DNA from 2 places in the Candidatus Paralachnospira sp. LCP21S3_A2 genome. Region 1 is predicted to be linked to the other one. Evidence: a T-box and tRNA genes for the amino acid it is inferred to sense, from the RefSeq annotation. Region 1 holds a T-box; the other holds one or more tRNA genes.
What was found. The T-box of region 1 lies ahead of proS (proline--tRNA ligase). A T-box ahead of a tRNA ligase gene usually reads a tRNA of that ligase, here a tRNA-Pro.
Positions count from the first base shown of each region.

Region 2: it encodes a tRNA-Pro, which carries the amino acid that the T-box ahead of proS (proline--tRNA ligase) is inferred to sense. The anticodon was not compared.

Region 1 covers NZ_JBQKGG010000016.1:1,344-12,236, forward strand. The annotation lists gene ACTQ3K_RS10455 (MATE family efflux transporter) at 23-1,381, shown strand; gene proS (proline--tRNA ligase) at 1,492-2,931, opposite strand; T-box leader at 3,072-3,272, opposite strand; gene ACTQ3K_RS10465 (zinc-ribbon domain-containing protein) at 3,306-5,198, opposite strand; gene ACTQ3K_RS10470 (AI-2E family transporter) at 5,352-6,395, opposite strand; gene ACTQ3K_RS10475 (helix-turn-helix domain-containing protein) at 6,572-6,994, shown strand; gene ACTQ3K_RS10480 (ABC transporter ATP-binding protein) at 6,999-7,763, shown strand; gene ACTQ3K_RS10485 (ABC-2 transporter permease) at 7,744-8,397, shown strand; gene ACTQ3K_RS10490 (DUF3786 domain-containing protein) at 8,603-9,241, shown strand; gene ACTQ3K_RS10495 (VOC family protein) at 9,286-9,681, shown strand; gene ACTQ3K_RS10500 (methylated-DNA--[protein]-cysteine S-methyltransferase) at 9,713-10,246, opposite strand; gene ACTQ3K_RS10505 (DUF2284 domain-containing protein) at 10,507-10,893, shown strand, end outside.
Region 2 covers NZ_JBQKGG010000010.1:70,205-81,097, reverse strand. The annotation lists gene ACTQ3K_RS08655 (bifunctional folylpolyglutamate synthase/dihydrofolate synthase) at 1-936, opposite strand, end outside; gene thiC (phosphomethylpyrimidine synthase ThiC) at 1,329-2,639, opposite strand; gene thiD (bifunctional hydroxymethylpyrimidine kinase/phosphomethylpyrimidine kinase) at 2,716-3,528, opposite strand; gene ACTQ3K_RS08640 (HAD family hydrolase) at 3,750-4,403, opposite strand; gene thiE (thiamine phosphate synthase) at 4,400-5,041, opposite strand; gene thiM (hydroxyethylthiazole kinase) at 5,028-5,849, opposite strand; gene thiW (energy coupling factor transporter S component ThiW) at 5,865-6,386, opposite strand; TPP riboswitch at 6,448-6,555, opposite strand; tRNA gene ACTQ3K_RS08620 (tRNA-Pro) at 6,726-6,799, opposite strand; gene rplT (50S ribosomal protein L20) at 6,959-7,315, opposite strand; gene rpmI (50S ribosomal protein L35) at 7,348-7,542, opposite strand; gene infC (translation initiation factor IF-3) at 7,579-8,073, opposite strand; gene ACTQ3K_RS08600 (amino acid ABC transporter ATP-binding protein) at 8,396-9,184, opposite strand; gene ACTQ3K_RS08595 (amino acid ABC transporter permease) at 9,194-9,880, opposite strand; gene ACTQ3K_RS08590 (transporter substrate-binding domain-containing protein) at 10,015-10,893, opposite strand, start outside.

The sequences.
Region 1 (10,893 bases):
ATCAAACGCTAAAGGAGACACCATGCAGGATAAAAACTTTCTGGGCACAGAGCCCATCGGAAAGCTTCTTCTGAAGCTGGCGATTCCAACTGTAATCGCCCAGCTCATCAATATGCTTTACAACATCGTTGACCGGATCTACATCGGCCATATTCCCCTGAACGGAAGTCTGGCTCTTACCGGTGTCGGCGTCTGTATGCCGATCATCATGATTGTTTCTGCCTTTGCAGCTCTTATCAGCTCCGGCGGTGCTCCGAGAGCCTCGATTTCCATGGGAAAACAGGATCCGGAAGCAGCAGAACGAATCCTCGGAAACTGCTTCAGCCTCCAGATCGTGATCTCTGCCATTTTAACTGTAATTCTGCTGCTCTGGAACCGGGATCTGCTTCTTGCTTTCGGTGCCAGCGAAAATACGATTTCCTACGCCGTGGATTATATGAATATCTATGCGGTCGGCACCTTATTTGTACAGCTCACGCTCGGTATGAATGCCTTTATCACTGCCCAGGGCTTTACCACCATTTCCATGATCTCCGTTCTGATCGGTGCTGTCTGCAACATCGTTCTGGATCCGGTCTTTATTTTTGCTTTCGGAATGGGTGTCCGGGGTGCCGCTCTGGCAACGGTACTCTCCCAGGCCGTCTCCTGTATCTGGGTCCTGCGGTTCCTCTGTGGAAAAAAGACGCTTCTCCATATCCGAAAGAAGTATCTGCGTATGCAGGCAAAGGTTATCATCCCCTGTATTACACTTGGTCTCGCTACCTTTATCATGCAGGCAAGCGAGAGTGTTGTGACCGTCTGCTTTAATTCCTCCCTGCTCCGTTACGGCGGTGACATTGCTGTTGGCGCTATGACGATCCTCACCAGTGTGATGCAGTTCGCGCTGCTTCCGCTTCAGGGCATTGCCCAGGGTGCTCAGCCGATCTCCAGTTATAATTATGGTGCCAGAAATGCGGACCGTGTAAAAAAGACCTTCCGTCTTCTGCTGATCACCTGCTTTACGTACTCCATGGTTCTCTGGACTGCTGTCCAGCTTTTCCCGAAGCTGTTCGTGAGTATTTTTACGTCCGATGCCGCCCTTGTTTCTTTTACTGCTCCCATGCTGAAGATCTATCTTGGCGGACTGGGACTCTTTGGAATCCAGATTGCCTGCCAGATGACCTTTACCTCTCTGGGAAAAGCAGTCTGCTCGATCATCGTCGCCGTTGTCCGAAAGTTTGTACTGCTGCTGCCGCTCATTTATCTCATGCCTCACCTGGTCTCTGATTCCACCAGAGGCGTTTATATGGCTGAGCCGGCTGCAGATGTGACCGCAGTCCTTTTTACCATCGTCCTGTTCACCTTCCAGTTTAAAAAAGCAATGAAGAATCTCCAAAATTAAAACTTCTCATAAAAGAGACACGATGCAGGAACCTCATTCTCTGCACCGTGTCTCTTGTTTTTCAGCGAAGCTTCCTGTCCGCCGGATTCTTTTTTATATGTTCGCAGCTTTTAATATGCTTTGCCCCAGAATACCATAGTCTTCGCCGGTCTTCCGCATACCGGGCATACATCTCCGATGTGCTCCTGCTTGAAGGGCATGCATCTGGAGGTCGCTGTGGTGTCCTCTTTGATCTTCAGCTCACATGCCTGATCGCCGCACCACATCATCTTCACAAAGCCAGGCTTGTTCGCCACGATATCCTTGAACTCATCATAGGTATGAGCCTCATAGATATGGCTCTGAAGATGAGCCTTTGCCTTTGCAAGCATATCATTCTGGATCACATCAAGGATCTCCAGTGCCTTCTCGCCCAGCTCATCGATGGATACCGTGATCTTCTCACGGGTATCTCTGCGGACGATCACCGCCTGGTTCTGTTCCATATCCTTCGGTCCGATCTCCACACGGATCGGGATTCCGCGCATCTCCTGCTCACTGAACTTCCAGCCCGGGCTCTTATCAGAATCATCCAGCTTTACACGGACACCGGCTGCCTTTAAGATATCACGAAGCTCGGCCGCCTTTTCCATCACGCCCTCTTTCCGCTGAGAAATCGGGATTACCATACACTGAACCGGAGCAATTCTGGGCGGCAGTTTTAATCCGCTGTCATCACCGTGAACCATGATCAGTGCACCGATGATACGGGTGGACATTCCCCAGGAGGTCTGGTGTACATACTGAAGCTTGTTTTCTTTATCTGAATACTGAATACCGAATGCCTTTGCAAAGCCATCGCCGAAGTTATGGCTGGTTCCGGACTGAAGTGCCTTTCCATCATGCATCAGCGCCTCAATGGTGTAGGTAGACTGTGCTCCGGCAAACTTCTCCTTGTCGGTCTTCTTTCCCTTGATGACCGGAATGGCCAGGACCTCCTCACAGAAGTCTGCATAAATATTCAGCATCTGAATGGTTCTTGCCTCAGCCTCTTCCTCCGTTGCATGAGCGGTGTGGCCCTCCTGCCATAAGAACTCTGCCGAACGCAGGAACGGACGGGTCGTCTTTTCCCAGCGCACAACGGAGCACCACTGATTATACAGCTTCGGCAGATCTCTGTGGGACTGGATAATTCTGGAGTAAAAATCACAGAACAGAGTCTCAGAGGTCGGACGCACACAAAGCCGCTCCGGCAGGGTCTCCAGCCCTCCCTGCGTCACCCATGCAACCTCAGGCGCAAATCCTTCTACATGGTCCTTCTCCCTTTGGAGCAGGCTCTCCGGAATAAACATGGGCATATATACGTTTTCTACCCCTGTCTCCTTGAAGCGTCTGTCCAGCTCCTTCTGAATATTCTCCCAGATCGCATATCCGTTGGGACGAATAATCATACAACCCCTCACGTTCGAATACTCCACCAACTCCGCTTTCTTTACCACATCGGTATACCACTGGGCAAAATCTTCACTCATGGAGGTGATGGATTCCACTAATTTCTTTTCCTTTGCCATGATAAGTTCTCCTTTTAAACTGTAAATTTCCATAATAATTCCGTGGCCCGGCCAATTTGTCCTGAAACAATCTTCTATGAAATTTATCAGAAAATGACTCTCCCGATAAACAAAAATCCCCTGCTCCGGAATCATCCGAAGCAAGGGACCGAATATCGGCGGTACCACCCTTGTTAGCCATCTGGCTGGCTCACTCTCGATCCGTTATCGCCGGAATTACGCTGTATTTTCATACAGGACTCCAAGGTGGGTTCAACATCTGTGCCAAAAAGACTTTCCAGCTTCCGTCCTCTCTCTGGGTTGGCCGTCTGATCTCTACTATTCCTTATCTTCGCCATGTTTTGCTTCTATCTTAGGCGAATTTCCGTCATTTGTCAAGCCGCAGCTTCCCGAACAAAAATCAGCTCCACATTATCCAGATTCATGATCAGTCGTCCGTTTTCCAGCGTTACGTTCTGATCCGAACCCTCTATTGTGAGTACATAAGCATGATCCCCCGTCTTCTTCCAGGTGCCATCTGCCGTCTCACCCAGAAGCTGGACATGCATAGAACCATCAGACCGCATATTCATCCGCAGCTGATCAGAAGCCAGCCCCGCATACTGCAGATACGTATCTGCATCTATGGTCATTCCGCCAAAAGTCACCTGGCTGCCGCGCCAGCTTCCGACAAACGCCGCAATATCTGTCTCTTCCTGGCTCTGCTTTAACTGTTCCTGTACATAGGCCTCCTTCTGTTCCCGCAGTGCCTGCTCAATCTCCGGATAATCACCTCCCAGCGTATTCAGTGCACCATCAAGCACAATGAGCGCCGCTTCATAATTCTGATTTGTTCCCAGGGCATCCGCCGCCTTTTTCAGGATATCCTCCTGATACTTCGCTTTGTATTCCTCCAGTGCAGCCTGAAGTTCTGCATTTCCGCTATACTCTGCCAGAGCCTCCCTGGTTCCCTCCATGGCGGTGTAATAATTCCCCTGATCCGCTGCTTTTTTGCCCTGCTCCAGTACGGACTGAATTCCATAATCCTCCTGAGCCTCTTCGAGCTCCTCCTGTTTCCTGATCAGCGCCTCATCCCCCGGAAGGATTTTCAGCGCCTGGGCAAGCTTTTTTGCCGCCTCCTCATAATCATCCTTTTTCTCCAGCGCTTCCACTTCGTCGAGAACTGCCTCGCGGTAAGCCTTCTCCGCCGCTTCCAGCTGCTTCTGGGCAGTCTCATAATTGGAATCCGCCTTGATCACCTTTTTATACTCTGCGATGGCTGTTTCATAATTCTCAGCCTTCATTGCCTTTTCGCCATCGGCAAAGGCGCTTCTGGAATCATATAATTCCCGGATCTGCACCAGTGCATCCGACACAGACGCATCATCCCAGAATGCTGCGATGGCAGTCAAGTGTCCCTTTGCGGTCTGATAATCCATAGAATCGGAGGTGTACGCCGAAGTAATCGCCTCCACCTGATTCTTTATCAGCTCATCAGCCTGTGCCTTTTTCTTTTCATTTCCGGAAAAGCTCTTCTCATAAATCGCTTCTACCTTCGTCCAGTCCCGGTCCCTGATGGCCGCCTTAAGCTTATTAGCCGGGTTGGACAGCACGAACGCAAACACTGCCAGAACAAGGAGCATCACCGCGATCAGCGACGATAATGCAATGATCCACGCCTTTTTCTTTCCATTTTTCTTTTTGCTTTTTTCCGGTTTCCGGTTCCCCGGTATGTATTCATAAGGCGGATGACTGCCCGGCTGCTCCGTTTCCCGATATCCATCCGTACGCTGCGGCTTCGCTCCCGCTTCTCCGTTTCCCGCTTCCCGATGCATTTCTCTGCCGCGTTCCGCACTGCCCGCTTCCCGATGCATTTCTCTGCCGCGTTCCGCACTGCCCGCTTCCCGATGCATTTCTCTGCCGTGTTCCGCGCGGCCTGCTTCGCCATATACCCGCGTTCCCTTCCTCATGGCCTCCTCCGGCATTTCCAGGATCAGCTCATTTTCCATATTTTTCATGATCTGCTTTTCCAGCTCCGGAATGGCGTCTCCGGAAGCCGCTTCTTCCGGCTGTTCCGGCATTTTTACAGCTGCTTCCGACTCTGTCATGCCTGTCTGCTCTTCTGTGCTTTCCGGCGGCAGCGCAGTGTTCTCCGGCTGTATCGGCACCGGCTCCTCTTTTATGGTTTTTACAGGGTTCTCCACCGGCGGGTTCTCTACCGGCGTTCCACAGTTTTCACAGAACCGGTCACCCGCCTTCAATTCATATCCGCAGTTTGTACAAAACATAGAAGCTCCTTTCTCCGTCCGGACTCTGGCAGACAACCGCCGGGCCGCAGACCATCGGCAGATTCTCTCCATGTGCAGGAATATCTTCATGAATGATCTCTGTTTCTATGCTATCAGTATAACCCAGCGGTTTTCTGTCTGTCAAACGATAATTCACCCTTCCCCGGTGTAAAGTCCGCTCAGCTCCCGCACCAGAAGATACCCCAGCGGTCCCAGAAGAAAGCCGGTTACGCCAAATAATAGGAGTCCGGCGTACATACTCATGAGCATTTCCAGCGGGCGGATTCCCATGCGGCTGCCCATGAGCTTTGCCTCCAGGATTTCTCTGAGAAAATAGCTGAGAAGATAAAGGAGCATCAGTCCGATGGCATAGGTCCAGTTTCCGGTAAACAACATAATCACGGCCCAGGGAACCAGGACCGTTCCTGTTCCGAACACTGGAAGTGCGTCCAGAAGTCCGAGCCCGGCGCCCAGAAGCACTGCGTAGGGATTTCCCAGAGCATACAATCCCACGCCGCAGAGAATACTGGTAAGGAGCATGATAAACAGCTGTACCAGAAGAAAGCTTCTTCCGACACGGCTGATGCAGCCGGCCGCCGCCGAAAGCTCCTGGCGGAAAACCGAGGTGTTTTTCCAGTGAAGGATCCGTCCCCGGGCTCCCACCACCAGAACTCCGCCGATCCCCGCAACAGCAAGAAGCCCGCCAAGCTTCGCGGTTCCCGCAAAAATTCCCGGAGAAAACATCATGAGATACGTTCCGGCCTGGCGCTCCGCAGTTTCCAGAAACCTTTGTCCCCTGGATTCCACAAATTCCATGGTCGTTCCGCCGGAAAATCCGAGAAACCGGTCACAGTTCCGGCAGACACCATCCAGCCAGCCGCAAAGCTCCTCAAACCATGATGGCAGATGTGCCGCTGCTTTTATGAGCTGTTCCAGAAACAGCCTCCCCAGGATATAGCCCAGAAAAAGCAGTACTGCTGAAAGAGCCGTAATAAAAAGCGAGGCCCAGACTGTCCGCTTAACGCAGGTTTTCTGTTCCAGGGAAACGGCTGCCGGCCCCACCAGAACCGCCAGCCACCAGGACAGCAGAAACGGGAAAAACAGCCGCAGAACATACTTGAGCGCAAGATATACGCCGGCCGTCGTTCCGAGCACTGCCAGCGCCTTTTTCTGTTTTTCCGTAAGCCTGTTTTTCATGAGGTGCCTCCTTTTTCTGTTCTCAGTATGCTCCGTCCGACCGGTTTTATGCCGCAACGATTTTTAACAAAATCAGGGATTTTTGTTAAGGTTCCGTTATGGTCTTTCCAGCGGATCTGTGTTACATTGAAGGCAGAAAATGCGACATTACAATCAGGAAAGGTGGGAATTTTCCGATGTTTAAAGACAATCTGCTCATGCTGCGAAAAGCCGCCGGTCTGTCACAGGAGGAACTGGCGGAAAAGCTGGACATCTCGCGCCAGACACTTTCCAAATATGAAACCGGCGAGTCACTTCCGGACATTGAAAAATGCCGGATGATCGCCGATGTATTCAATGTAAGCCTTGATGATCTGGTGACCTACGAGCCGGACGGTACCGGCCTCGGCATTGCGCCGAAGGGCAGACACATGTTCGGCGTTCTGACTGTTGGTGAGAAAGGACAGATCATCATTCCGGCCAAAGCACGCAGGATCTTCAACATCCACCCCGGCGACTCGCTGATCCTGCTGGGCGATGAAGCTCAGGGACTGGCTCTCATCAAAGAGGCGGATCTGATGATCCTGCTAAACCGGAACACCAGACGGGAGGAGCAGTGACTATATGAATCCGACACATCATACAAATACCATCCTGGAGATTTCGGATCTCCGAAAAGAATATCCCGGCTTCCGTTTAAATCATGTATCGTTTTCTCTGAACCGCGGCTCCATCATGGGACTGGTGGGGCGCAACGGTGCCGGAAAAACGACAACCATCAAATCCATGCTCGGGCTGATCCGTCCTTCCGGCGGAACCATTTCCTGCTTCGGCATGGAGCTGTCCTCCCACGAAGCAGAAATCAAAAAACGGATCGGCTACGCCTGCGGTGCTGTGGATTATTATAAGAAAAAACCGATCCGTGACATTGCCGCCGTGACAAAGCTGTTCTATGAAAACTGGGATGACGCAGCCTACCGTCATTATCTGGAGCTGTTTTCTCTGCGGGAAGAAAAGACACCGGAGGAGCTGTCCGAGGGCATGCGGGTGAAGCTGAACCTGGCACTGGCTCTTTCCCATCACGCCGAGCTTCTGGTTCTTGATGAACCCACCTCCGGACTTGATCCTGTTTCCCGCAGCGAGCTTCTGACTATATTTCGTTATCTGGCGCAGGAGACCGGCACAGCGATCCTGTTTTCCACCCATATCACAACAGATCTGGAAAACTGTGCAGATATGATCACCTATCTGAAAAACGGTACCGTGCAGATCTCCGGGGCTCTGCCGGACTATCTGGCAGACTGCCGCTCCCGCGGTCTCGGAAAAACTCTTGAGGAAATTATGATCCATGACGAACAGGAGGCATTTCATGAAAAAACTGCTCATTAAAGAAATCCGGCTGGCGGCCTCACCTCTTTCCTTCCTGTTTCTGGCCTTTTCAGTCATGGCACTGATCCCCGGCTATCCGATCCTGGTGGGCAGCTTCTTTGTCTGCTTCGGGATCTTTCACTCCTTTCAGGCAACACGGGAAACCAACGATATCCTCTATTCCGTTCTCCTTCCGCTGTCAAAGTCGGACACAGTAAAAGGCAAATTCGCCTTCAGCATCATGATCCAGCTCGCCGGCTTTCTGCTCATGGGGATTTTCACACTGTTGCGCATGACTGTTCTCGCCCATGCCGAACCATATGTGAACAACGTCATGATGAATGCCAACCAGCTTTATCTGGCATTTACGCTTCTTCTGTTTCTGCTGTTCAATCTGCTTTTTATCTGCGGATTTTTTAAGACCGGCTATCGGATCGGCATACCGTTTCTGTACTTCGGAATCGCCGCGCTTCTGCTCATCGGACTTGCAGAAACCCTCCATCATCTGCCTGGCCTTGGCTTTCTCAACAATACCAGCACCATGAGAAACACCGATCTGTGGCTGAGCCTGGCCGCCGCCGCAGTTGTTTACGCGATTGGAACATGGGGAAGTATGAAATACGCGATGAAACGATTTCAGGACGTGGATCTGTAATGTATGGGTATGGCTTGCGCAGGCACCCTCCCGGTCAACCGGCACATATCGAAGTTGCCTCTGACCGGGAGGGTGGCCTGCGCAAGCTCTCTATTCCTTACATCCCCCACTTACATCAATCAGTCAGAATATACGGAAGCTGCTTCTGGCATCGCCCTCATTTCTGTGTTATATTTAGTACAAAATGCGAATTGGAGGAGCTTCCATGAATCCCAGTCGTTCTAACTATGAGTTAATGAAGACTCAGATGGCTGTTTCTTTTCTGCAGCATGATCAGGATCTTATGATCCGAAATTTTTCTTTAGAACATGATACTCAATATCTTTATCTTTCTTTTGTTGACCGTATGTATCGGATCAGCCGGGAATCCGGCCAAGTAGAATGGTCGGCAGATTTTTCTCAGACCGCAAACGCAGCTGACTACAATGAAGCTATGACCATCTATGATGTTCTCTGCCGGTCTGACCGTCCGAATCCCGCCAGTACAGAATTGGTTCCTGTGAATACGCTTTCCAGTATTCATACCGGAAATATGGGACAAAAAACGGACTTTTTTCAGCATGCCGCCGAATTTTTTGACGGAAATACTTCCGGATTTCTGCATGCCTGCAAAGCACTTCACGGAATACCTGTTTCCGGCGGGGATGCCGCCTGTGAATTACAGTTTTTCTCTTTTCTTCCGGTCACCGTCCGGTTCTGGGAATCTGATGAGGATTTCCCGCCCAGCTTGCAGATCCTGGTTCCGAAAAACATTCTTGATTTCATGCACTATGAGACAGTCATGTTTGCCGTTTCCCATCTGCTGAACCGGCTTATGGACGAAACGCGGAACTCAACTCCGTAAACCATGCCCCGGCTTTTTCCGCAGCTTTAACAGGAGGACCGACTATGAACCCAACAATCCGAATCGAACATCTGGCGCTGTATGTCAATGATCTGGAAGCGGCCCGCGCGTTTTTTATAAAGTATTTTCATGCCGTTTCCGGTGAGAAGTATCATAACAAAAATACCGATTTTTCTTCTTACTTTTTAAGCTTTTCCGACGGTTCCAGACTGGAGCTTATGACAAAGCCGGGGCTTCATGATGTGCAAAAAGATCCAGACCGCACCGGCTATATTCACCTGGCATTCAGCCTCGGAAGCCGATTTGCTGTCGATGAACTGACCGAAACCATGAAACAGGACGGCTGTCAGGTTCTCAGCGGGCCGCGGATCACCGGCGACGGCTATTATGAAAGCTGTCTTGTGGGATTTGAGGGGAATTTAATTGAATTAACGGAATAGAAAGGAAATTTCCGACTGACAGGCGCAGGCTTTACCGTGCCGTCCCTTTTTCCGGTACAAACAGGGAGTCCATGTTTACACCTTCCAATGTAAGGAGCTGTACCTTCCGGTCGATCCCGCCTGCATATCCGGTCAGGCTTCCGCCGGTTCCGACCACTCGATGACAGGGAACAAGAATCGAAATTTCATTATGTCCCACCGCACCGCCAACTGCCTGCGCCGACATATGATCGATTCCGCGCCGCTTCGCAAGAAGCTGTGCGATCTCTCCGTAGGTCATGGTCTGTCCGTAGGGAATGGTGCAGAGAATTTCCCAGACCTCCTTCTGAAAGGCTGTTCCGATAAAATGAAACGGCACGGGAATCTCCGGTCTTTTCCCGGAAAAATAACGATCCAGCCAGCGTTTTGTCTGTATTAAAACCGGTATTTCCCTCTCCTCCCGTTCCGCTTCCAGACACCGTCCGAAATACTTCTGTCCCTCAAACCATACTCCCGCCAGCCCGGTTTCATCGGCTGCCAGCAAAATTCTCCCAAGCGGCGATTCATAATCGCTGATATACTGCACGCACGTCTCCCCCTCTTCTGCGATATTTCTCTTATTATAGCGCACTCCTATGTCATAGCCTATCATAAAATATTCGTTTTCTATAAACATTACACCAGAATACAAAATTTGTTCGCGCTTTGACGTCGTTCCGGCGTAAAGCAATTCCGTATGGAATAAACCGCCGTCCAATGGTATACTGGTTAAAGCAACTGTAAAACCGCGCTCATCTGTGCTATACTGAATCCCGGCAACAATTTTATGGAAAGAAGGTTTTATTTATGGATGTTATCGCCGCTGCCAAGGCACTTGGCTTTTCCGATGCCGCCGTTATGGACACTAAGAATCTTGTATTCAAGCCGGAATACCGGGTCTTCTGCGAGGAAAACCTCTGCGGCTGCTATAACCACAATCCTGCCTGTCCGCCTATGAGCGGTACGGTGGAGGAAATGGATCAGCGGGCGTATTCCTATGAAAAGACACTGGTTCTCCAGACCACACGTGAACCGGATATGGATTATAAAAAGGAAAAGCTGGAGCATAACAAGATCACGGAAGCCCTGGCGGAACAGATGAAGCTGGACGGAAAAACCGATCTGCTGCTCATGACCGCCGGTCCCTACAAGAATCACTCCTGTATGTCCGCCTACTGTGTGGATGCCCAGAAG
Region 2 (10,893 bases), on a different contig from region 1:
ATTATGAGCTCCGTCAATGAGAAACACAGGCCGATCCATCAGCATTTGAAAACGTCCCGGCCATTTCACACCGGCCATGCCCTCAAGAACCGCCTGCTGTCTAATATCATAGCCTAAACCGCGGAGAATTTCAACTACTTCCAGCGCTGTACAGGCATTTATCACCTGATATTTTCCAAGAAGCGACAGTTTTACATTTTGAAACTCCTTATAATCAAAAACCGTCCCCGTATAATCTGCAGACCGGATCACTGCCTGCTCCGGTCTGGAAATAATCAGAGGCGCCTGTTTTTCTTCTGCGATTCCTTGGATCACTGCCTCCACTTCCGGATTCTGCCCGGTCATGGCCACCGGTCTTCCCGGCTTTATGATCCCACCCTTGACCTTCGCGATCTCCTCCAGGGTATTTCCGAGAAACTGCATGTGATCCATGCTGATTGATGCAAGAATGCTAACCTGAGTTGTCGTCACCACGTTGGTGGCATCCGTTTCGCCACCCATGCCGGTTTCCAGCGCCACCAGATCACACTTTTTTTCCTTAAAATAAAGGAAGCTGACTGCTGTTTCTGTCTCGAAGCTGGTGGGATGAGGAAATCCTTCCCCCTCCATGGCATCACTGGCTTCACGTACCTTTGTCATCAGCCTGGCCACATCTGCTTCACTGATAGATTCACCGTTTACCTGGATCTTTTCGCAGTAGGTAAACACCGATGGGGAATTATAGCGTCCGACCAGATATCCGGCCGCCTGACAGATACTTGCCACCATGGCAAGTATCGAACCTTTCCCATTAGTTCCCGCAATATGCAGAAAGGACAGCTCATTCTGGGGATCCCCCAGTCGGTGCAGCAGCTCCTTCATGGTGCCAAGTCCGAGAACAATATTCTTTTTCTTCATCAGCTCCCCTGCGTAAGCCACAGATTCTTCGTAATTCATCGCGTCCCTCCTGTGAAAACCGGGCAGCTTCCTGCCCGGTCCCGATCATTTTGTTCTTCTACTTTTTCCTGCTACCCTAGTTTATCACGTTTTCTTAGAAAATCAACCTTTCCGGTGGAAATTGTCAAGTTTTTGGCAGAGCAGGAGAATCTTCGCTTCAACTACGGCTCCCCTCGCGGGGAGCGACCTTCCCGCTCTCATACAGTCTTTTCTGTTATTTCAACACGCAGACTTCAGACCTTCTCCCGCTCCGCTCGTTCTGTCGATACAGAACAGCTCCTGCCTGAGGTTGTATAAGCATTCTTCCCATACGCAAAATGTAAAAAACGCCCAGGAACAAGCAAGCTTGTCCTGAACGTTTTTTACATTTTATCTGCGTGTCGAATCTGGAGTTACAGGATATCAATATGTTCCCCGGCCAGAGCTTTGTTCATGCTGCGGACTGCACAGAATTTTCCGCACATGGAGCAGGTATCTTCATGTTCCGGAGAACGGTCATCACGGATCGCTTTTGCGGTCTCGGGATCAATGGCGCATTTCCACTGAGCTTCCCAGTCGAGGACACGGCGGGCATCGCCCATCTGGTCATCAATGTCTCTGGCGCCGCGTACCCCCTTGGCAATATCTGCTGCATGAGCTGCAATCCGGCTGGCGATGATCCCCTGCTTTACATCATCCAGGTTAGGCAGAGCCAGATGCTCGGCGGGAGTTACATAGCAAAGGAATGCCGCACCGTTCATAGCTGCAATGGCACCGCCAATGGCCGCGGTGATATGGTCATAGCCCGGTGCAATATCGGTTACCAGCGGCCCAAGTACATAGAAAGGCGCGCCCATACAGATCGTCTGCTGCACCTTCATATTGGCTGCGATCTGATCCATGGGAACGTGTCCGGGGCCTTCTACCATGACCTGAACATCCTTCTCCCAGGCTCTCTTGGTCAGCTCACCCAGACGGACAAGCTCCTCGATCTGACATACATCCGTGGCATCTGCCAGACAGCCGGGACGGCAGGCATCACCCAGGGAAATGGTCACATCGTATTCTCTGCAGATATCCAGAATCTCATCATAATATTCATAGAACGGATTTTCCTCGCCGGTCATACACATCCATGCAAACACCAGGGAACCTCCGCGGGATACGATATTCATCTTTCTTTTATGCTTGCGGATCTGATCGATGGTCTTTCTGGTGATTCCGCAGTGAAGGGTTACAAAATCCACACCGTCCTCTGCATGGAGACGGATCACATCGACAAAATCCTTTGCAGTCAGCGTATCCAGATCTCTCTGATAATGGATCACACTGTCATAAACCGGAACTGTTCCGATCATAGCAGGACACTCATGGGTCAGCTTCCGGCGGAACGGCTGAGTATTTCCGTGGCTGGACAGGTCCATGATGGCTTCTGCACCCATATTGACTGCGGAAAGCACCTTCTCCATTTCCACGTCATAATCCTTACAGTCTCTGGAAACACCCAGGTTTACATTGATCTTGGTGCGGAGCATGGAGCCAATCCCCTCCGGGGAGAGACATTCATGATTCTTATTGGCAGGGATCGCCACCTTGCCGCTGGCTACCAGGGGAAGGAGCTCCTCCGTGGTCATGTGCTCCTTTTTTGCCACGATCTCCATCTGCTTTGTCACAATGCCTTTTCTTGCTGCATCCATCTGTGTTGCGTATGCTTCTGTTCTCATCTTCATTCTCCTTTTTGTATTCTGTTCACCGATCTTTACCGGCGAAAATTTCCTGCGTTCTCTTCCGTTTTGAACCTCAATGCTGTACCGGTTCTTCTGCATATTTCCCGGTCAGGGCAAATGCATGGTTCATGGGACCGCTTCCGAGCCCCAGATCCAGCATAGCTGCCAGTGCATCAGAAATATAGTCCTTAGCCCGTCCGACGGATGTCTCCAGGTCATACCCCTTCGCCAGATTTGCCGCAATGGCACTGGACAAGGTACATCCGGTTCCGTGAGTGTTGGGATTTTCGATCCGCTTTCCATAAAACCACCGGTGTTTCCCATCGGAAACCAGCAGGTCGCTGGCGTCTTCAATGCTGTGGCCGCCTTTTAAAAGCACGGCACATCCGCAGGAATTGCTGATCTTTTCCGCTGCCGCTTCCATGTCCTCCTTATTCCGGATTTCCATGCCGGAAAGGATCTCCGCCTCCGGAATATTGGGCGTTACCAGATCGGCCAGGGGCAGAAGCCGGCGTTTCATCACTGTGACCGCCTCTGTTTCCATCAGACTGGAGCCGGACGTTGCCACCATGACCGGATCCACCACGATCCGCTCTGCTCCGTAAAACTTAAGACGCTCCGCCGCTGCTTCCATCAGGGCTCCGTTCGGTATCATGCCAAGCTTCACCGCATCCGGACGGATATCGGTAAATACCGCATCGATCTGCCGTTTTAAGAATTCCGGCGTCACCTCCGTCACGCCGCTTACGCCGGTAGTGTTCTGAGCTGTCAGCGCAGTCACTGCGCTCATGGCGAACACTCCATTCATGGTCATCGTTTTCAGATCAGCCTGAATACCGGCGCCTCCGCTGGAATCACTTCCGGCGATTGATAATGCTGTTTTCATGTTTTCCTCCTGATCCGCATTATTTTTATTCTGCGGGTTCCTTCTTTCCGGAATATTCTTCCTTTTTTGTTTGATAGGACGCACTTTCCTATGAAACGATGAAAGTCTCCCGCCGGCGACAGAAGGTGGTGCCCCCGGTCTGCCGCCGTAATCTGATCTATATTTTTCACAGGAACCGTTCCAGTTCTCTGCAATTCAGATTCTTCTGTGTAAGCTTGCTGTTACGACTTGTCAATGGTCTCCCATGCGCTCCGATAATCCTCCAGATACCAGTCCGCCAGTGACCGCAGTTCCTCGCTGCTTGTTTCATGGCCGTCATACACGGCTGCCACCGAAAATCCGGCGTCTTTCGCCGTCCGCGCCGCATGATATGCATCCTCAAATACAACGGTCTCCGTTTTTTCCGTCCCCAGGAACGAAAGCGCCTGCTCGTAGATCATAGGCTCATCCTTCCCGTGCCCTACTTCCCCGCAGGTGAAAATTTCTCCGAAAAAGCGATCCAGGCTGCAGCGTTTCAGTGCTCCCTCCACCAGCCGCCGTTCCGCCGCCGTGGTAATGCACATGGAAACTCCATCTTTATCCAATTGTTCCAGAAATTCTTCAATTCCCGGCTTCGGCTCGGCCCTGTACAGATAAAAATCTCCCACCATCTCATTGACCTCATCGATGATCGTCTCCGTACTTTTGGGAATCCGATACTGCTCCTTGATAGCTTCCGCCGCCTGCTGCAGGCTCATGGTTTTCAGCTCTTCGTTGATGGTTTCCCCCGGTGTCATACCGATCAGACGCAGATAATCCTCTCCCGCCGTGTCCCAGACCGACATGGTATCAAACAGTGTCCCATCAAAATCAAAGATTGCCCCGCGAAGCCTCATCGGCTCACCATCTCTTCCGAGAGAGCGCGCAGCTTCCGGCACTGTGCCTCAATGTCCGCTGCGCCAAAGATGGCACTTACAAGAGCCACACCATCTGCTCCGGTTCCCGCAAGCTCCAGGATATTGCTCTCGCCGATGCCGCCGATGGCCACCACCGGCACATCCACGGCTTCACAGATGGCTCGCAGCGTTTCCTTTGGCAGCACGCTTGCATCCGCCTTGGTCGAGGTTGTAAACATCGCTCCCACACCGAGACAGTCCGCTCCGTTTTTCACAGCCTCCACAGCTTCCTCCACGGAATGGGCGGAAACACCAATTATCATCTGATCCCCCACTTTTGCCCGTACATCGGATGCTTTCATATCCTCCTGCCCCACATGGACACCGTCTGCCTGGCATTTTATGGCAACGTCCACATTATCGTTGATGAAAAAGGGAACATGATACCTGGAACAGAGTGCCTTGATTTCCTTCGCCTCCGCCAGAAAGTCCTCTTCGCTCAGTTCCTTTTCCCGAAGCTGCACGCAGGTCACTCCACCCTTCAGTGCCGCCTCCACCTGCTCATACAGGGTCTGTTTTCCCACCCAGGCACGGTCTGTCACCGCATACAGCCGCATATATTGTTTATCGCACTTCATACCTTGCTCCTTTCTCCAGCTTCTCCGGCGTCATTCGATCTACCGCATCGATGATATAGGTCCGATAGGACGCATTTCCGTCCATGGCAGACAACCGGTCATAGGCAATTTCTCCGGCAATCCCCATGGTGCAAACTGCCGCCGCAGCTGCTTCCAGTGTCCGATCCGGATTGGCCGTCACAAACGCCGCTGTCATGGATGAAAGCTGGCAGCCGGTCCCGGTGATGGACGACATTCTGGCATTTCCGTTTCGGATACAATAGACTCTTGTATCATCGCCCACCAGATCGATCGCTCCTGTCACAGCGACAACTGCTCCTGTCTTTTTCGCAAACGCTTTCACAAAGGATACAGCCGCATCCAGATTTTCTTCCGTCACCTGATCGGCAACATCTGCATCCACCCCCTTGGTGGTTCCGCTCCCCAGCGCCAGCGTCTTGATCTCGGAAATATTTCCCCGGATCACTGTCATCTTAATGTTCTCCAGCAGCTTCAGCGCCGTACCGGTCCGAAGTCTGGATGCTCCTGCTCCCACCGGATCCAGCACAACCGGATGGGCCAGCTCATTGGCCTTTTTTCCTGCCAGAAGCATCGACGGAATTGTCCGATGATTCAGTGTTCCGATGTTAATAGTCAGACCCCCACAAATGGATGTGATCTCCTCTGCCTCCTCCGGATCATCTGCCATGATCGGGGATCCGCCGCAGGCCAGCAGAATGTTGGCACAGTCGTTGACAGTCACATAATTGGTGATATTATGGATCAGCGGACACCGTTCTCTCACGTTCCGCAGACATTCTCCAAGCATATGGTGTTTTTCCCCCTATCCGATGACTTCCTGCATCTTATGTAAGGCTCCGCATTTTTTCAGGCTGTAGATCAGCACACCGGAAATTACGGCTCCACCGGCAGTGGATACAAAGAACGGAAACACATAGACATAAAATGCCAGCCCAGCTGCACTCTTTCCCATAAGAAGGACTGCGACCGGATACGCACACAGACCGCCCAGGATTGAAGTTCCTGCCACCTCCGCCAGAAGCGTTCCCGGAAGATTTTTAGTTTTCCAGTACATCAGGCCGCAGGCCAGCGCCCCGAACATGCTGCCCGGAAATGCCATGAGGCTTCCAAGTCCCAGAAGATTGCGGATCAGAGACGCCGCAAAGGCCGCACCCACACCATAACCAGGCCCAAGAAGCACCGCACAGAGAATATTGACCATATGCTGCACGGGAGAACATTTGCTCCCAAACACCGGGAAGGAGAACAGGCTCCCTACCACAGCTGCCGCGCAGAATAATCCTGCCAGCGCCAGCTTCTTCACACTGCATTTTGTCTGATTCATACTTATACAACTTCCTTTCGTCATATTATAAAAGGAGATACCATGCGGTATCTCCGAATGTAAGCGCTATAAAACGACTTCCTCCGGCGGCATTATCCGCATCAGGTATAAGGGTCGAAGTTGATCACTTCCTCTCAGCCCGCTTCTACGAGCTCCCCTGTATTTATTTTCCTTATCAGTATACACCTGCCGGCTGGTTATTGCAAGCAGAAGTGCAGAATATATTCGGAACACCGGAGTCGGAAAACATTGCTCCGGGAGAATCATCTTCCATGCCTTCAAATACCGGCCTCCTCTAATACAAAAGAGCAGATAACCTTCGTTATCTGCTCTCTAAAGTCGGAATGACAGGATTCGAACCTGCGACCTCTCGGTCCCTAACCGAACGCTCTACCAAGCTGAGCCACATTCCGATTATGGATTTGGTTCATTAGTATCTCAGAACCAAATCCTCATATATAATAGCACACGTTTCTCAATAATGCAAGCACTTTTTGAATTTTTTTGAATAAAATTTTTCGTTCTATTTCAACAATTCAAATAGTTTGCACAATCAGAATAATAATCCGGTTTTAAGCCAGTTTGCTCTTGGCAACCTCAGCCAGCTTTGCAAAACCTGCCGCATCATTAACGGCCATGTCTGCAAGGATCTTGCGGTTCATCTCAACGCCTGCTTCCTTTAAGCCATACATGAAACGGCTGTAGGAAAGTCCGTTCATTCTTGCTGCTGCGTTGATACGGGCAATCCAGAGCTGTCTGAACTGTCTCTTTCTCTGCTTTCTTCCTGCATAAGAGCTGGTAAGTGCTCTCATTACAGACTGCTTTGCTACTCTATACTGTTTGGAACGAGCTCCTCTGTAGCCCTTTGCCAGCTTCAGAACTCTGTTGTGCTTCTTCTTAGCGCCTAATCCGCCTTTAATTCTTGCCATTTTAAGTCTTCCTCCTTCTATTTATGACTGCATTAGTAAGGTAAAATCTTCTTCATAACCTTTGCGTTTGCGGGAACAGCAACGGTTGCTTTTCTAAGATTTCTCTTTCTCTTCTGAGACTTCTTGGTCAAGATATGGCTCTTATAGGCCTTCATTCTCTTTAACTTTCCGTTTCCGGTCTTTTTAAAACGCTTTGCTGCTGCTCTGCTGGTTTTTACTTTAGGCATGATTCTTCCTCCTTAAACTTTGGCTCAGCCAATTTTCTATCGCTTCTCCGATAAGAACATTACAAGGCTTCTCCCCTCTACCTTGGAGGGCTTATCAACCACTGCAATGTCGGAAAGCTTCTCTGCAAATTCTTCCAGGATATGTCTGGAGTTATTCATATGACTCATTTCGCGGCCGCGGAACCGTAAGGTAATCTTTACCTTATTGCCCTTCTGAATGAACTTTCTGGCAGCGGAAACTTTCGTATTCAGGTCGTTTTCCTCAATATTCGGAGACAGACGGACTTCCTTGATCTCGATGACCTTCTGTTTCTTTTTGGCCTCTTTTTCTTTTCTGGCCTGTTCGTAACGGTACTTGCCGTAGTCGATGATCTTGCATACCGGCGGCTTTGCCATCGGAGCGATCTTTACCAGATCCAGTTCCGCTTCTCTCGCAAGCTTCTGTGCTTCCTTGGAAGACATAATTCCAAGCTGCTCGCCGTTTTCGCCAATGAGACGTACTTCTTTGTCTCTGATCTGTTCATTCAACATTAACTCGCTAATAACCAGACACCCCCATCATTTAGATAAAAGTCATTTATTCAGAACCGGTTCGATTTCATTTTGCATTCTTTCTTCGAACTGCTTTGAATAAATACAAAAAGTGGATAGAAGAACTATCCACTTAAAATCCCATTTCTTTTCTCTTTATAAACACATCAAAGAAAAACAATATAGGAACCCGGTCGCTCATGGACGCCAAGGTGAGAGCGGATACTCTTCTTTGTTCTACACAGCTTTTATATAATACCACGCTGTACCGGTTCTGTCAACTGTTTTTTCTCCTGTAAAAGCCTGCCGGATCCTTAAACCGCTATGCTTCTTCATGATACCGGGCCAGGAACTGCCTGGTACGCTCTTCCTTCGGATTTTCGAACACATCGGCCGGCGTGCCGTGCTCCAGGATCCTTCCGTCATCCATGAAGATTACCTGATCGGACACATCTCTGGCAAATGCCATCTCATGGGTCACGATGATCATGGTCATATGCTTCTCCGCCAGCTCCTTCATGACACGGAGCACTTCTCCCGTCAGCTCCGGGTCCAGTGCCGAAGTGGGTTCATCGAAGCAGAGAATGTCCGGCTCCAAAGCAAGGGCTCTCGCAATGGCCACACGCTGACACTGGCCGCCGGAAAGCTGGTGCGGGTGATTTTTCATCCGGTCGCCAAGTCCCATCTGCTTTAACAGTTCCTCTGCCTGTGCCTCGATCTCATCGTGGATCTCTTTCTTCTTTTCCTTATAATCCGGCCGTTCCTTCGCCAGAAGTTCCTTCGCCAGCATCACATTTCCAAGAGCTGTGTACTGGGGGAACAGATTAAAAGACTGGAACACCAGACCGAAGTGGAGACGCTTGCGCCGGATCTGAGACTCCTTTGTGGTCATGGGATCCGCCGCATCAAAAAGTGTTTCCCCGTTTACCCGAATGATGCCGCCGTCGGGCCGTTCCAGGAAGTTCAGACACCGAAGCAGCGTAGTTTTCCCGCTTCCGGAAGAACCGATGATGGACAATGCCTGTCCCTTTTCCATGGAAAAGCTGATATCCTTTAAGACCTCCGTGTCCTCAAATGCCTTGCTGATATGTGTTACCTCTAAAATCGCCATGACTGCCTCCTATCGAAAATAATCCAGTTTCTTTTCCAGCTTTGCAAACAGAACGGTCAGAAGCCCGTTCCAGATCAGATAATACAGAGCCGTAAAGAACAGCGGCCAGATGGCTCCGGAGATCCCGTGGGATCCCTTCATGAATGCCTGTCCTGCCCAGATGATCTCCTGGAGGGCAATGATCCGCGCCAGGGAGGTATCCTTTACCAGCGTGATGATCTCGTTGGACATCGGCGGAACGATCCGCTTGATCATCTGAAGCAGCGTGACCTTAAAAAAGATCTGGCGCTTCGTCATGCCCAGCACAAGACCAGCCTCCTCCTGTCCGGCCGGAACACCCTGGATCCCGCCGCGGTAGATTTCGGAAAAATAACAGGCATAGTTAAAGATAAATCCGACGGACGCAGCCACAAAACGCCCGGTCTCTCCGCCTCCCCAGATATTACTCTTCGCCACCAGGCCCGGGAAGTAGTAGATAATTAAGAGCTGGATCATAAGCGGCGTTCCGCGGATAATCCAGACAATCAGTTTGATCAGACAGCTTAAAGGCTTGAAGCGGGACATGGAACCGAAGGATATCAGAAGTCCCAGGGGCAGTGCCCCGATCAGGGTTACAAAAAATAATTTTAAGGTCTGTAAAAAGCCGACGTTCAGTGCATTTACAACAACGGGAAGTTGTTCCAGAAATAGTTTCATACGTTCTCCTGTTTTCCGGCGTCTGTCCGAAAGGACGCCAAGGCGGGATACGGCTGTTCCGCATCCCGCTATGACCAACAGAGAGCGGAAAAACCGCTCTCTGCCGAACGCCTGTATTCTTTTCTTTGGATTTCTTACTTCTGCTCGATCAGGGCAGCCTGTACCTTATACGCATCGGCACATTCCTTCATGGAGCCATCTGCATAGCTGTCCTTGAGGAACTGGTTCAGTGCTTCTGCAAGATCGGAACCCTTCCGGAATCCAACGCCGTACTCCTCGGTGCTGAGGCCGACGGTGTAGGTCAGGTTCTCGTAACCGGTTCCCTCACCGACCATGGCTGCTGCCATCAGAGAGTCGATGATTGCCGCATCGGAGGTTCCTGCTGCCACCTCCATAAGAGCATCTGCCTGGGAAGCAACCGAGGTATAAGTAAGACCAAGCTCCTTTGCCTGTGCTTCACCGGCGCTTCCGGCCTCTACTGCAAAGGAAAGCTTTTTAATGCTGTCCTCAGTCTGGTACTGATCTGCCTTGTCTCCGGGCACGATCACGATCTGTGCATTGTTTAAGTAAGCATTGGAGCACTCCATGGAGCTCTTTACTTCATCCGTCAGGGTCATACCATTCCATACGCAGTCAATGGTCTTTCCGTCCAGCTCCAGGATCTTGTTGTCCCAGTCGATCACAACAAACTCGGCATCTACGCCAAGGCTCTCGGCAAAGGCCTTTGCCATATCTGCATCAAAGCCGATCCACTCGCCGCTCTCATTCTGATAATCCATGGGCTCAAACTCGGTAATACCGACCACCAGCTTGCCTTTTTCCTTTACATAATCCACATCGCTTCCATCGTCGGAAGAAGCTTTGCTTGTCCCGGCAGCCTCGGTCTCCTCTTTCTTCGTCTCTTCTGCACTTGTTTCTGCTTTTGTTTCCTTTGCTGCAGCTGTCGTCTCACTGCTCTTTGTTCCGCCGCAGGCCGCCATAGAAAGAACCATTGCCGCCGCCAGCAGACATGC